Regions from separate parts of the Janibacter sp. YB324 genome, predicted to be linked through region 1. Evidence: riboswitches for the same ligand, from Rfam matches in the RefSeq annotation. Region 1 holds a riboswitch; the other holds the start of a gene.
What was found. A riboswitch is a leader RNA that binds a small molecule or an ion and turns the genes downstream of it on or off. The one in region 1 is predicted to bind thiamine pyrophosphate.
Positions count from the first base shown of each region.

Region 1 (6,898 bases):
CTCGCGGTCGTCGCCGCCACGCTCGTCGTCGCGATCGTCCTGCTCGTCGTCGCCCGCCTCATCGCCGGGGCGATCGGGCGCCGGGTGCGACTGGGAGTGGCCCAGGGGGAGCCGACATGAGCGGGCTGCCCGTGCGCACCCACGGACTGGTGCACATCTACCGCGCGGAGGGCCACGACGTGGCCGCGCTCTCCGGGGTCGACCTCACCGTCGCCGCGGGCGAGCGGATCGCTCTGCTCGGCCCGAGCGGTGCGGGCAAGTCGACGCTGCTCGCGCTCTTCGGCGGGCTGCTGCGACCGAGCGCCGGCCGGATCCACGTCGGCGACCACGAGCTGTCGGTGATGAGCGAGGCGCAGATCGACGCTTTCCGCTCGGGCGAGGTCGGCATCGTCCTGCAGGGCGCGGCTCGCAACCACCTGCCGTGGCTCACGGCTCGGGGCAATGTCGAGTTCGCCCAGGGGGCCGCGCGGCGCACCGGGCGCACCGTCCCCGCGGTCGACGAGCTGCTCGGCCTGCTCGGGCTCGACGAGGTGGCCGACCGACCGCTCGAGTCGCTCACCCCCGGTCAGCTCCAGCTCGCGGCCCTGGCCGTCGCCCTCGCCTGCGGGCCGGGGCTCCTCCTCGGCGACGAGCCGACGAGCCAGCTCGACCACGACGCCCGCGACGTCGTCCTCGAGGCGATGGCCGAGGTCGGGCGCACGTTCGGCACGACGATCGTCGTCGTCACCCACGACCCCGACGTCGCCAAGGCTTTCCCCCGCACCGTGACCATCCGCGACGGCCGGGCCGGCGGTGAGGGACGCAGCGGCGAGGAGTACTCCGTCGTGGCCGCCGACGGATCGTTGCCGCTGCCGCCGCCGGCACTCGAGGCCTTCCCCCCGGGGACCCTCGTGCGCGTGCACCGCACCGACGACGGGGCCTGGCAGCTCCTCGTCGACGAGGAGGAGGAGCGATGAGCGAGGACCTCGTGCTCGAGGACGTCGCGGTGCGCTACGGCGACGTCGTGGCGGTCGAAGGGGTCCGTGCGGTCGCGCACCCCGGAGAGATCACTGCCGTCACCGGACACTCCGGCGCCGGCAAGACCTCGTTGCTGTGGGCGGTCGGTGGACTGCTCGAGTCAGGCTCGAGCGGGCGGATCCGACTGGGGGAGAGGCAGATCGGTGACGAAGCCGGCTCACGCGATGCCGGTGCCGTGCTCATCCCTCAGGGCAGCGCCCTGGCCGAGGTGCTCACCGCCCGCGGCAACATCGCGGTGCCGCTCGTCGCGGCGGGCATGTCCGGTGGCGACGCCGGCGCGGCCGCTGACCGGGCGCTCGCCTCGGTCGGGCTCCACGAGCACGCGGGCCACCTCGCGGAGGAGCTTTCCGGCGGTCAGCGGCAGCGCGTGGCCGTCGCCCGGGGACTGGCGCTGTCCTCCCTTCGCCTGGCCGCGGGGAGCCTGGTGCTGCTCGCCGACGAACCCACCTCGGAGCTCGACCACGACACCCGCGAGCAGGTCGTCGTGCTGCTGCAGGACATCGCCCGCCGGGGCGGGATCGTCCTGCTCGCCACGCACGACCCCGAGGTCGCCGAGGTCGCGGCCGCCCGCTGGCACCTCGACGACGGCCGCCTCCAGTCTGCATTGCCGTAGGGCAATGCGGGATCCGGTCTGCATTGCCGTTGGGCCATGCGAGAGGGGAGGGTCGCGGGCCGCATTTCCCTCAGGAAATGCGAAGGGTGTCAGGCGGTGAGCAGGATCTTGCCGATGTGACCGCTCGCCTCGAGCTCGCGGTGGGCATCGGCGGCACGCTCGAGCGGGTGGGTGCCCTGGACGATCGGGCGCACGGCGCCGTCCTCGACCAGCGGCCACACGTGCTCGCGGACCGCGGCGACGATCGCCGCCTTTTCCTCGGCGGGACGGGCCCGCAGCGAGGTCGCGATGACCGCGGCCCGCTTGCTCAGCAGCTTGCCGAGGTCGAGCTCGCCCTTGCGGCCACCCATGAGGCCGATGACGACGAGCCGGCCCGATGTCGCCAGCAGGTCGACATTGCGCGGGAGGTACTTGGCCCCCATGAGGTCGAGGACGACGTCGGCCCCGTGACCATCAGTCGCGGCGCGCACCTCCTCGACGAAGTCCTGCTCGCGGTAGTTGACGAGGATCTGCGCGCCGAGGTCGCGGCAGACGTCGAGCTTGGCCTGCGAGCCGGCCGTCACAGCCACCCGCGCACCGGCGGCCGTGGCGAGCTGGATGGCCATCGTCCCGATGCCCGACGATCCGCCGTGGACGAGGAAGACCTCGCCGGGCTGGAGGTTGGCCGTCATGAAGACGTTGGACCAGACCGTGCACGCGACCTCGGGCAACCCCGCGGCATCGGTGAGGGAGACCCCCTTCGGCACGGGCAGCAGCTGCGCCGCCGGGACCCGGACCTGCTCCGCATAGCCGCCACCGTCGACGAGGGCACAGACCTCGTCGCCGACGGACCAGCCCTCGACACCCGGACCGACCTCGCGGATCGTGCCCGAGACCTCGAGGCCCGGCAGCGGCGAGGCGCCCGCGGGCGGCGGGTAGTGCCCGAGCCGCTGCATGACGTCGGCGCGGTTGACCCCGGCGGCCACCATGTCGACGACGACGTCGCCGGGGCCGGCCGTGGGGGCCTCGATCTCGGTGATCTGCAGGACGTCGGCGTCTCCGGGCTCGGTGATGGAGATGCCGCGCATCAGGAGACCTTGTCCAGCTCTCCCTCGACGGACTGCATGGCCTCGGGGAGGTGACCCGCGGACTTCTTGTAGAAGCTCGCCGCCTGGCGGGTGGCCATGGTGCGGGCCAGACCCATCGCGAGGCCGGCGAGGGCGGCGAAGGCAATGGCCTCGCCGACGGGGTTCTCCGGGTTGTTGGGGTCGATCGTCTCGCCCTTGCCCATGCGCGACCACGCGATGGAGATGACCTTGTTGGCGACGATGCCGGCGATGATCGCCGAGCCGGTGCCCAGCACCTTCCAGACCATGTTGCCCACGAGACGTCCTTTCGTACACACACGCTGCGGAGGTGGCGGCGGTCGCCGCCACCCGATACGTCTCCAACCCTGCCACAGACGTGCACCCCGGACCGCCCGTCGGCCCACGCGGCTATGCTGGCCGGGCACGACAGGGGAGCGCATCAGCGCTGAGAGTGCGGGCGACCGCAGACCCTCGTACCTGATCCGGCTAGCACCGGCGTAGGGAGTCGAGTCTCAGGGACCTCGTCGGCGCACGGCCCGTGGCCGGGTGTCGGCGCAGATCCCTCCCTGTGGAACCCACACAGGAGAAGCATCAGCATGACCACCACCAAGACGCCGGCCGCGTCCCGCGCCGGCACCGTCCTCGCCACCCGCCCCCTCATGGGCTGGCGCACCGTCGACCTGCTGACCGTCGCCTTCCTCGGCGTGGCCTTCGGCGTCGCCTACTGGGGCTACGGACTGCTCTACAACGGACCCATCTCCGCCCTCGGCCTGGCCTTCCAGCCGCTCTTCGGGCTCTTCGTCGGGTTCTGGTTCATCGCCGGCGTCGTCGGCGGACTGGTCGTGCGCCGGCCCGGCGCCGCCATCGCCTGCGAGCTCATCGCCGCGACCGTATCCGCGCTCTTCGGCAACCAGTGGGGGGTCACGACGGTCGTCTCCGGCCTGGCCCAGGGGATCGGCGCCGAGCTGGCCTTCGCGATCTTCGCCTACAAGGCCTTCGGCCCGGCCGTCGCGCTGCTCTCCGGTGCGCTGTCGGCGCCGCTGGAGTGGATCTACGAGATCTACTGGTACTTCGTCGACTGGACCTGGGCGTGGAAGCTCGCCTACCTGCCCCTCATGGTCGTCTCCGGGGTCGTTGTCGCCGGGCTCGGCGGCTGGCTGCTCACCCGCGCGCTGGCGCAGGCCGGTGCGCTCAACCCCTTCCCGCCCGGCCAGGAGGTCCTCGAGCGGAGGGCCGTCTGATCCACGATCGGACGAAGGGGGCAGCCCCCGTGGGCGTCGACGTCACCGGTCGGGGCGAGGTCGTCGTCCGCGACCTCACGTGGCGGCCCGTCGGCCGACGCGAGCCCGTGCTGCGCGAGCTCGACCTCACGCTGCGCCCTGGCGAGCGGGTCCTGCTCGTCGGGCCGAGCGGGTCCGGCAAGTCGACCCTGCTCCGGGCCCTCGCCGGTCTGCTGCTCACCGTCGACTCCGGTGACCTCGTCGGCGAGGTACGGGTCGACGGGGCCGCGCCCGGCGAGCGTCCCGGTGCGGTCGGGCTCGTGCTCCAGGAGCCCGGCTCCGGCACGGTCGCGGCGACCGTGGGGCGCGATGTCGCCTTCGGGTTGGAAAACGTCGGCGTGCCCGCTGGCGACATGCCGGCTGTCGTCGACCGCTGCCTGGCCGCTGTGGGGCTGGGGGACCTGCCGCGCTCGACCCCGACCGGCGCCCTCTCCGGCGGCCAGACCCAGCGGCTCGCGCTCGCCGGTGCCCTCGCCCTCCAGCCCGCCCTCCTCCTGCTCGACGAGCCGACCGCAATGCTCGACGCAGACTCGGCCGCCCGGGTCCGCGACGCCGTCGTCACCGGCGCGGCCGGTCTGACGACGGTCGTCGTCGAGCACCGGATCGAGCCCTGGCTCGAGCACGTCGACCGGGTGCTCGTCCTCGGCCGCGACGGGCGGATCCACCACGACGGGTCGGCCGCCGAGGTGCTGGCCGAGCACGGTGAGACGCTGGCCGCCGACGGCATCTGGGTGCCGGGTGTGCCGGCTCCTGAGCCGCTGACGATCGACCTCGGCCCCCTCGCCCGTGCGGTCGAGCCCCGGGCGACGCTGCTCACGAGCCAACCGCTCGTTGTCGAGCGAGCGCGCAACCACCTCGATGGCAGCAGCGAGGTGACGACCGCGCTCGTCACCGACGCGCCGCTCTCCCCGGCCGCGGGCCGGGCCACCGCGCTCGTCGGACCCAGCGGTGGGGGCAAGTCGACGTGGCTGGCGGCGCTCGGCGGGCTGGTGGCGCCGTCGTCGGGACGGGTGCTCGCCGACGGACGGTCGGTCGGGGACCTGCCCGCCACCGAGATCGCCCACCTCGTCGGGTGGGTGCCGCAGTGGAGCTCCAGCGCGCTGCTCGCCCGCACCGTGCTCGACGAGGTGCTGCTCACCGGCCGCACCCTCGGCACCGCTGACGAAGGGGAGGCCCGTCGCCTCCTCGAGGTCCTCGGGCTGGAGCACCTCGAGCGGGCCGACCCGCAGACTCTCTCCGGTGGCGAGCAGCGTCGGCTGGCCGTCGCGGCCGCGCTGGCCCACGGCCCGGCCGTGGCCCTCGCGGACGAGCCGACGGTCGGTCAGGACCGTGGCACGTGGGCGGCCGTCGTCGGCCTGCTCACCGCCCACCGTGACCGCGGCGGTGCTGTCGTCGCCGCCACGCACGACCCCGACCTCGTCTCACTCGTCGACGAGGTGCGGCAGGTGCGTCCGCCGGAGACCGAGCCGTCCCGGGAGACGCCACGGGCCGTGCTGTCCGCGTGCGGGCCGCTCGCGCTCTTCGCCGCGGCCGCGATCCCCATGGCGGCCGCCGTCCTCTCACCCGGGTGGCGGGTCTCGCTCGTGATCCTGGGCCTCCTCGTACTAGGCGCCGTCGTGGGCCTGAGCAACCTGCCCGGCCGCGGCGCCGGCTGGACCGTCCAGGGCCGGTGGCGCGGTCTGGCGATCCGACTCGTCCCCGCCCTCGTCGGCGGTCTCGGCGTCGGCTGGTCGACCTGGTTGCTCGGGTCACGTGACGTCGAGGTCGCGCTCTCGGCGGCGCTGCGACTCCTCGTCATCGTCGTGCCCTCGGCGATTCTCCTCGCCTTCGTCGACCCCGACGACCTCGCCGACCACCTGGGCCAGCGGCTCCGGCTGCCGGCCCGCCCGGTCGTCGCGCTGGGCGCGGCGTTGCAGCGGGTGCAGACCTTCGGTGCGGCGTGGACCGAGGTCGGCTGGGCGCGACGGTTGCGGGGCCAGGGCGTGACCTGGCGCTCGCCGCGCAGTGTCGTGGCGCACCTGTGGGCCTCGACCTTCGGGATGCTGCTGCGCTCGCTCGGTTCCGCGGCCACGCTCGCCGTGGCGATGGACGCTCGTGGCTTCGCCGGCGCCGGTCGGCGCACCTGGGCCACCCGGGCCCCGTGGCGCGCGGCCGACACGGTGGTCGTGCTCGCCTCGCTCGTGACGGTCGTCGTCGCGCTGCTCGCCCGCTGACCGCTCAGCAGGAGCCCTTGATGTCCTCCTGCCAAGCGATCCGCCAGGCGTCGGCGTTGGGCCAGCTGCGGTTGAGCACGTGGAAGCTCACCGGTCGTGGCCCCTTGCCCTCCGAGCCCTTGACCTTGGTCCCGGAGGCGTTGACGAGGTGGGTGCCGCTCTCGTCGATGCAGGCCCTGACCTTGACGAAGGGAGGGATGGCCGTGCCCTTGATCGGGGCCGGGTCGAGGTCGATCTTCGTCGCGGTCGGGTCACCCACGAGCTTCGTCTCGCCCTGGCGGGTCTGCTTGTCGACGGTCAGCTCGGCCGCGTCGGCGAGGATGGCCGTCGCCTCGGTGCCCTCGGCGAAGCCGATGGAGGTCTCGGTGGTGTAGTGGTCGGGCTGGGCGAGGATGGTGTTGCGGCCGCTCACCCACTGGTAGACGCGCTGACGCGCGCGGTCGGAGGCGACGTCGTCGGCGTCCACCGACGTCGTCTGGCTCTGGTCGACGAGGTCGGGTGGCAGGTGCTCGTCCTCGCGATCACCGTCACCGCAGCCGGCGAGGACCACCCCGATGGCCAGCACCACGGCCAGGTGCCCTCCGCGACGGGGTCGGGTCACTTGTTGACCACCTGGTTCTCGCCGATACGGATCCACAGCGACTGCTTGAACTCGGTCTGCATGCGGCCTTCGCCGTTGGCATCCCGGTAGTTGATGTTCCAGTAGGT
Region 1 is NZ_CP060120.1:3,048,285-3,055,182, reverse strand. It holds gene H7A72_RS15035 (FtsX-like permease family protein) at 1-120, shown strand, start outside; gene H7A72_RS15030 (ABC transporter ATP-binding protein) at 117-956, shown strand; gene H7A72_RS15025 (ATP-binding cassette domain-containing protein) at 953-1,630, shown strand; gene H7A72_RS15020 (NAD(P)H-quinone oxidoreductase) at 1,720-2,697, opposite strand; gene H7A72_RS15015 (DUF4235 domain-containing protein) at 2,697-2,984, opposite strand; TPP riboswitch at 3,116-3,218, shown strand; gene H7A72_RS15010 (ECF transporter S component) at 3,294-3,938, shown strand; gene H7A72_RS15005 (ATP-binding cassette domain-containing protein) at 3,968-6,190, shown strand; gene H7A72_RS15000 (hypothetical protein) at 6,195-6,791, opposite strand; gene H7A72_RS14995 (PKD domain-containing protein) at 6,788-6,898, opposite strand, start outside.

Region 2 (6,898 bases), 960 kb from region 1:
GCACGCGGGTGCCCGGCGCGGAGTCGGCCACGGCGGACGCGACGTCGAGGACGAGCTCGAGCAGGTCGCCGGCGAGCAGGTGCTTGGCCCGCACCTGGACGACGCCGGCCCCGGCCGCGGCCGCCGCAGCCGCGGCCCGCACGGTCGCCGGGCCGTCGCCGGAGGTGACGAGGTAGAGACGCCAGTCGATCAGGTCCACGACAGGTCCACCTCCGCCGCGACCTCGTCGCCCGTCACCGCGTCGAGGGCGTCGACGAGCGCCACCTTGAAGCTGCCCGGCCCCATCGGGCCCACCCGGTCGGAGGCGACCGTGAGCAGCGCGGTGGCCGCGACCGCCGCGACGAAGGGGGGCGCCCCCGGAAGGTGGGCGGCCGTCAGGGCCCCGAGGAGGCAGCCGGTGCCGGTGACCTTGGTCAGGCGGGGCGAGCCCGAGGCGATGCGGACCACCTGCCGACCGTCGGTGACGAGGTCGACCGGGCCCGAGACGGCGACGACGCAGCCGCTGCTGCGCGCGAGCGCTCGCGCGGCCTCGGCCGCGGCGTCGGGGCCGAGCGTGCTGTCGGCACCACGACCGCGGCCGGTCCCCCCGGCGAGGGTGATGACCTCGGAGGCGTTGCCGCGCAGGACCGTCGGGCCGAGGGCGAGCAGCTCGTGGGCCAGTGGCGTGCGCACGGGTGCCAGACCGACCGCCGTCGGGTCGAGCACCCAGGGCACCCCGTGCTCGACGGCGGCCCGGGCCGTCGGGAGCAGACCCGCCATGCCGTCGCCGCTCAGCGAGCCGAGGTTGACGAGCAGCGCGTCGGCGACGGTGACGAGCGTCGGGGCCTCCTGCTCGCTCTCGGTGAGCATCGGGCGGGCACCCGCGGCCAGGAGCCCGTCGGCGACGAGCGCGCGGGTCACCGAGCCGGTCGCCCCGTGGACGAGGGGTGCGGCGGCGCGCATCGCGTCCACGGCTGCGGCGATCTCGGCGCCGAGGCCGCGGGTGCGGGGAGCGCCGATCACGTGGCCGCCCGCGTCGTGGCAGCCGGAGAGGCCGCCACCGGCTCGGCCGGTGGGTCCGGCTGCGCCGCCACGCTCTCGACGTCACGGTCGAGGTCCGCTGCCGACAGGCGCGGACCGAGAGCCCCGCACCCGGCGACGAGGAGGCCGCCGGCGAGGAGCACCGCGGCGACCGACGCGTCGTGACCGAGCACGGACTCCAGCGTCGGCAGCCACCACGGCCACAGCGCCGGGAGGACGATCGACAACGAGTAGGCCGTGCCGTAGCCGGTGGAGCGCACCGGTGCCGGGAAGCGCTCGCACAGGTAGGCCCCGACGGGTCCGTAGCCGCACACCGTGACCACCTGGAGCAGGGCCACGCCGACGACGACCGGCACGACCTGCGTCGCCATCGTGCCCGCCCACAGCAGGGGTGCGACGACCGCGGCGGCCAGCCCCCATCCGACGAGGAAGCGTCGCCGCCCGACGAGGGTCGACCAGTGACCGGTGAGCGACATGACAAGGGCCTGGGCGACCGCGGCCAGGCCCATGACGAGCGCGACCTCTCCGCCGCCCATCCCCAGGTCGGTCGACAGCCGACCGGTCGCGAGGATGACGACCATGTTGGTCATGAGCCACAGGCCGCTCATCAGACCGAACATCTGCCAGAAGGCACCTGCGTGCGCACCGCCGAGGACGGCGCGCAGACCGACAGCGGCGGGGGCCCGCCCTTCGTCGGCCTGCTCGCGCTGCCGCACGACCTGCGGCGCATCGGCGACCCGTGCGGAGTAGTAGGCCAGGAGGGCCAGGCTCGCCAGGCCGCCGCAGACGAAGGACACCCGCCAGCCCCACGCGGCGTAGTCGGTCGGACCGAGCACGGCGAGCAGGCCGGCCGTGACGAAGGCGATCGTCGACTGCGCCCAGGGCGCCATCGACATGATCAGCCCGGACACCAGACCCCGCCGCCGCGGGACCGACCACTCCATGGCGAGCGGGATCGCCGAGGTGTACTCGCCGGCGAGGAAGGCACCACCGACGAAGCGCAGGACGACGACGGCGGTGATGGCCGCGACGCCGATGCTCTCGTGCGTCGGGACCGCCGCGATCGCCAGGCTGCACGCGGCGGTGCCGCCGATCGCCAGCTGGGTGGTGCGGGTGCGGCCGACGCGGTCGGCGATGCGCCCGAAGAGCATCGCGCCGATGGGTCGACCGAGGAGGGTCGCGACGATGACGACGGCGCCCGCGGTGACGCCCGCGTGCGGCCCGGCGAGGGTCGCCAGCGCCGGGGCGAGGGCGACGACGGGCAGGAAGATGTTGATCTGGTCGACGTAGTTGCCGACGATCCCGGCGCGCACGGCCGCGCGACCGGTCGGGGGCAGACCGGGCACGAGACTCATCGGGTGGGACCCTCGCGCACGTAGACGCTCGAGCCGAGCTCGACGAACTGGCGCGACTTCGCTGCCATGCCGGCCTCGACGATGGCCTGCTGGGCCGCACCCGACCCGTAGGCATCGCGGATGTCCTGGCTGATCCGCATGGAGCAGAACTTCGGCCCGCACATCGAGCAGAAGTGCGCGGTCTTGGCCGGCTCCGCCGGCAGGGTCTCGTCGTGGAAGGCCATGGCCCGCGGCGGGTCGAGGGAGAGCGCGAACTGGTCGTGCCAGCGGAACTCGAAGCGGGCGCGACTCAGGGCGTCGTCGCGCTCACGCGCTCGCGGGTGCCCCTTGGCCAGGTCGGCGGCGTGCGCCGCGATCTTGTAGGTGACCACACCGGTGCGCACGTCGTCACGGTCCGGCAGACCGAGGTGCTCCTTGGGCGTGACGTAGCAGAGCATCGCCGTGCCGTGGCGGGCGATCTCGGTGGCCCCGATCGCGGAGGTGATGTGGTCGTAGCCGGGCGCGATGTCGGTGACGAGCGGGCCCAGCGTGTAGAAGGGCGCCCCGTGGCACCACTCCTGCTCGAGGTCGACGTTGTCCTTGACGAGGTGGAGCGGCACGTGCCCCGGGCCTTCGACCATGACCTGCACGTCGTGCTCCCACGCTCGCCGGGTCAGCTCGCCGAGCACCCGCAGCTCGGCGAGCTGCGCCTCGTCGTTGGCGTCGGCGACCGACCCCGGTCGCAGCCCGTCACCGAGGGAGAAGGCGACGTCGTAGCGCGCGAAGATCTCGCACAGCTCGTCGAAGTGCGTCCAGAGGAAGGACTCCTCGTGGTGGGCCAGGCACCAGCCGGCCATGATCGACCCGCCGCGGGAGACGATGCCCGTCACCCGCTCGGCCGTCAGCGGGACGAAGGCGAGCCGCACCCCGGCGTGGATCGTCATGTAGTCGACGCCCTGCTCGCACTGCTCGATGACCGTGTCCCGGAAGATCTCCCACGTGAGGTCCTCCGCTCTCCCGTCCACCTTTTCGAGGGCCTGGTAGATCGGCACGGTGCCGATCGGCACGGGGCTGTTGCGCAGGATCCACTCGCGCGTGGTGTGGATGTCGTCGCCGGTCGACAGGTCCATGACCGTGTCGGCGCCCCACCGGGTGGCCCAGGTGAGCTTGTCGACCTCTTCGGCGATCGAGGAGGTGACGGCCGAGTTGCCGATGTTGGCGTTGATCTTCGTGAGGAAGGCCCGGCCGATGACCATCGGCTCGGACTCCGGGTGGTTGACGTTGGCCGGGATGATCGCCCGGCCGGCGGCCACCTCGTCGCGGACGAGCTCGGGCGAGCAGCCTTCTCGCAGTGCGGCATAGCGCATCTCGGCGGTGATCTCACCGCGTCTGGCGTAGTGCATCTGGGTCACTGCGCTGCCGGCCACGGCACGAAGGGGGCGACGCTCCGGTCCACGCCACGCCGCCGTGGCGCCACCGCGTCGCTGGGCCGCGCGGCCGTCGTCGGCGAGGTGACGGGATCTCCCTTCGTAGGGCTCGACGTCGCCGCGGCCGGTGATCCACGCACCGCGGTGGTCGGGCAGACCGACCGCGGGGTCGGCACCGGGTCCGCTCGTGCGGTAGACGACGACGTCGTCGTTGGCGGTGCCGTCGGGGCTGTCGGCCAGCGAGATCGCGGTGACCGCGACCCGCACCGACGGGTCGTGGGGGTCGACGACCTCCTCGCGACGGTGCTGCGGGTGGAGCTCGGACTCTTCGGGTGTGCGCACGCGGGCGCCTCCTCTTCCTTCGCCGGCATGATCCGGACAGGTTCAGACGGTCCGGACGGCAGCAGTCCGATCTCAGCCCGTGCCCGGGCTCCCGCGGGGGTGCCTCGATACAACCACATGGCTACGGTGACGGCATGGCTGCCCCTCTGCCCCGCCCTCCGGTCGCCCTCTCGATCGCCGGGTCGGACCCTTCGGGCGGCGCCGGGGTCCAGGCGGACCTCAAGACCTTCAGCGCCCTGGGCGCCTACGGCACGTGCGTCATCACCGCCCTCACGGCGCAGTCGACCCGTGGCGTGACGCACGTGCACGAGGTGCCCGTCGACGTCGTGCGCGCCCAGGTCGAGACACTCGTCGCCGACGTGCGCATCGACGTCGTCAAGGTCGGGATGCTCGCTTCCGCCGCGCTCGTCGCGAACGTCCACGAACTGCTGGCGAGCGGCCCACTGGCCGCGACACCGGTCGTCCTCGACCCGGTGATGGTCTCGACCTCCGGCTCGCGGCTGCTCTCGCCCGACGCGGTCGACGCCGTGCGGGCCCTGCTCCCCCGCGCGGATGTCATCACGCCCAATGTGCCCGAGGCCGGAGTGCTCCTCGACCAGCCGCCGGCCGGGTCCGCCGCCGAGCTGCCCGAGCAGGCCACCGCGCTCCGGGCACTGGGCGCACGTCGCGTCCTGCTCAAGGGCGGCCACCTCGACGGCACCGAGTCGGTCGACGTGTGGCACGACGAGCGCGGCACGAGCGAGCTGCGCGGACCGCGGATCGCGACGACCGCCACCCACGGCACGGGGTGCACGCTCAGCTCGGCGATCGCCGCCCTTCGCCCGCGCCACGACGGGTGGCTGCCGGCGGTCCGCGAGGCACGCGGCTGGCTCACCGAGGCACTGCGCCACGGCGAGTCGCTCGACGTCGGGTCGGGGGCCGGGCCGGTGCACCACTTCCACGAACTCGCCCGATGGAGCCAGACCATCCCCTGACCAGACCTTCACCACAACCCGCAGGGCCGGACGGCCCGGTCCATCGGCTACCTCACCGAGGCCGACTTCACGATCCTCGAGGAGGGCATCGGTCTGGCCATCGCGCAGTGCCAGGCCGACCAGCCGAGCTGAGCACCCGGCACCCTCGCTCAGGCCGCGACGTCGTGCAGGTGGTGCTCCACGTCGTGGAGCAGGTAGCGGCACAGGCCGGCGATCGTGAAGGGCGCGCCGTCCCCACGGGTGCCTGCGCGCTCCCACGCGTCACCTCGCACCCCGTCGAGGACGGCGACGGTGCGCTCGGTCTCCTCGGCGACCTGTCGGGCCGCGACGCGCGGGTCACTGGCCCAGAACTCCTGGCGCACGGCCTCAGCCTCCCCGTCGTAGTCCGCGAAGGGGGCGCCCTCCCGGGCGAGCACGGCGCTCACCCGATCGCCGAGGACCCGGACCAGGTCACGCGCGTGGCAGGCGTACTCGAGGGGCGACCACACCCCCGGGGCAGGCCGCTCGCTCGCCCCCGGGCGTTGCAGTGCCGCGGCCCAGCGGGGCACCGCGGCGAGGAGCCGGTCACTCGTCGCGGCCGGGTCGTGCGGGGTGTAGCCGCACTCGTCGCACCCGTCGTCGACGACGAAGGTCCAGTCCCGGGAGTCGTGGTCGGCGGGCGGCGCGGTGCTCATGCATCCAGCCTAGGCTCGGGGCATGACGACCTGGCTGCTGCTCGCCGCCGCCATCGTCTGCGAGGTCGCGGCCACACTGAGCCTCAAGGCGGCCCTCGACCGGCCCGTGCTCTACGCCGTCGTCGTCGCCGGCTACGTCGCGTCCTTCGGCCTGCTCGCCGTCGCGCTCCGACGGGGCATGCCCTTGGGCATCGCCTACGGGATCTGGTCGGCCTGCGGTGTCGCCCTGACGACGCTCCTGTCGACCCTGCTGCTCGACGAGACCTTCACCCCGCTCATGGGACTGGGCGTCGTCCTCGTCATCGGGGGCGTCCTGCTCGTGGAGACAGGCGCCCCGCACGAGCCGGAGGCGTCGCCATGACGGCATGGGCGTGGCTCGTCGTCGCCGTGGCGGCCGAGGTCGCGGGGACGCTCTCGCTGCGCCTGGCGGTCCATGGCGGCCCTCGGTGGTACGCCGCCGTCGCGCTGGGCTACGTCACGGCCTTCGTCGGGCTGTCGACGAGTCTCGCGCACGGCATGCCGCTCGGCGTCGCCTACGGGACGTGGGCCGCGGCCGGGGTCGCGCTGACGGCCATCGGCTCGCGCGTGCTCTTCGGGGAGGCCCTCACCCGGCGGATGGTCGCCGGGATCGGCCTGATCATGGTCGGTGTGCTGCTGCTCGAGCTCGGCGGCGGGCACTGACCGAGTGACCCTCAGCCGGTGCGACGCGTCAGCCGAAGAGCGCGGCGAGCCGGTCGAGGGAGGCGCGCAGGTTGCCCTCCGTCGTGTTGCGGGCTCGCTCGTAGCGCGACTCGTCGGTCAGCTCGCGCCAGTCGTAGGTGTGGGTCACCTCGGTGCCGCCGTCGTCGGTCGGGGTGAGCTCCCACCCCCACTGGTGGCCGAAGGGGGTCTCCCCCTGCGCCGCCGGGCGCCAGGCGATGCGACGCCCCTCCTCGAAGTCGACGACGTGGTTGTAGCGGTCGTTGCCCCCGGTCGTCGTCGTGACGAAGACGTCGCCGACGGCGTGCACCCGCTGGCCCTCGGCCGAACGAGCGAGGTTGTCGTTGCCGTCCCACGCGAGCTGGCGGGCGGGGTCGGCGATCTCCTCGAAGACCGCCTCGGGTGCGGCGGCGATGGTGGTGGATGCG
Region 2 is NZ_CP060120.1:642,991-649,888, reverse strand. It holds gene H7A72_RS03285 (thiamine phosphate synthase) at 1-199, opposite strand, end outside; gene thiM (hydroxyethylthiazole kinase) at 190-1,002, opposite strand; gene H7A72_RS03275 (MFS transporter) at 999-2,375, opposite strand; gene thiC (phosphomethylpyrimidine synthase ThiC) at 2,372-4,123, opposite strand; TPP riboswitch at 4,121-4,228, opposite strand; gene thiD (bifunctional hydroxymethylpyrimidine kinase/phosphomethylpyrimidine kinase) at 4,258-5,097, shown strand; gene H7A72_RS03260 (DinB family protein) at 5,247-5,771, opposite strand; gene H7A72_RS03255 (multidrug efflux SMR transporter) at 5,794-6,132, shown strand; gene H7A72_RS03250 (multidrug efflux SMR transporter) at 6,129-6,452, shown strand; gene H7A72_RS03245 (SRPBCC family protein) at 6,481-6,898, opposite strand, start outside.
Region 2: it holds a riboswitch for thiamine pyrophosphate, as region 1 does, so the genes downstream of both, thiC (phosphomethylpyrimidine synthase ThiC) here and H7A72_RS15010 (ECF transporter S component) in region 1, are expected to answer to the same signal.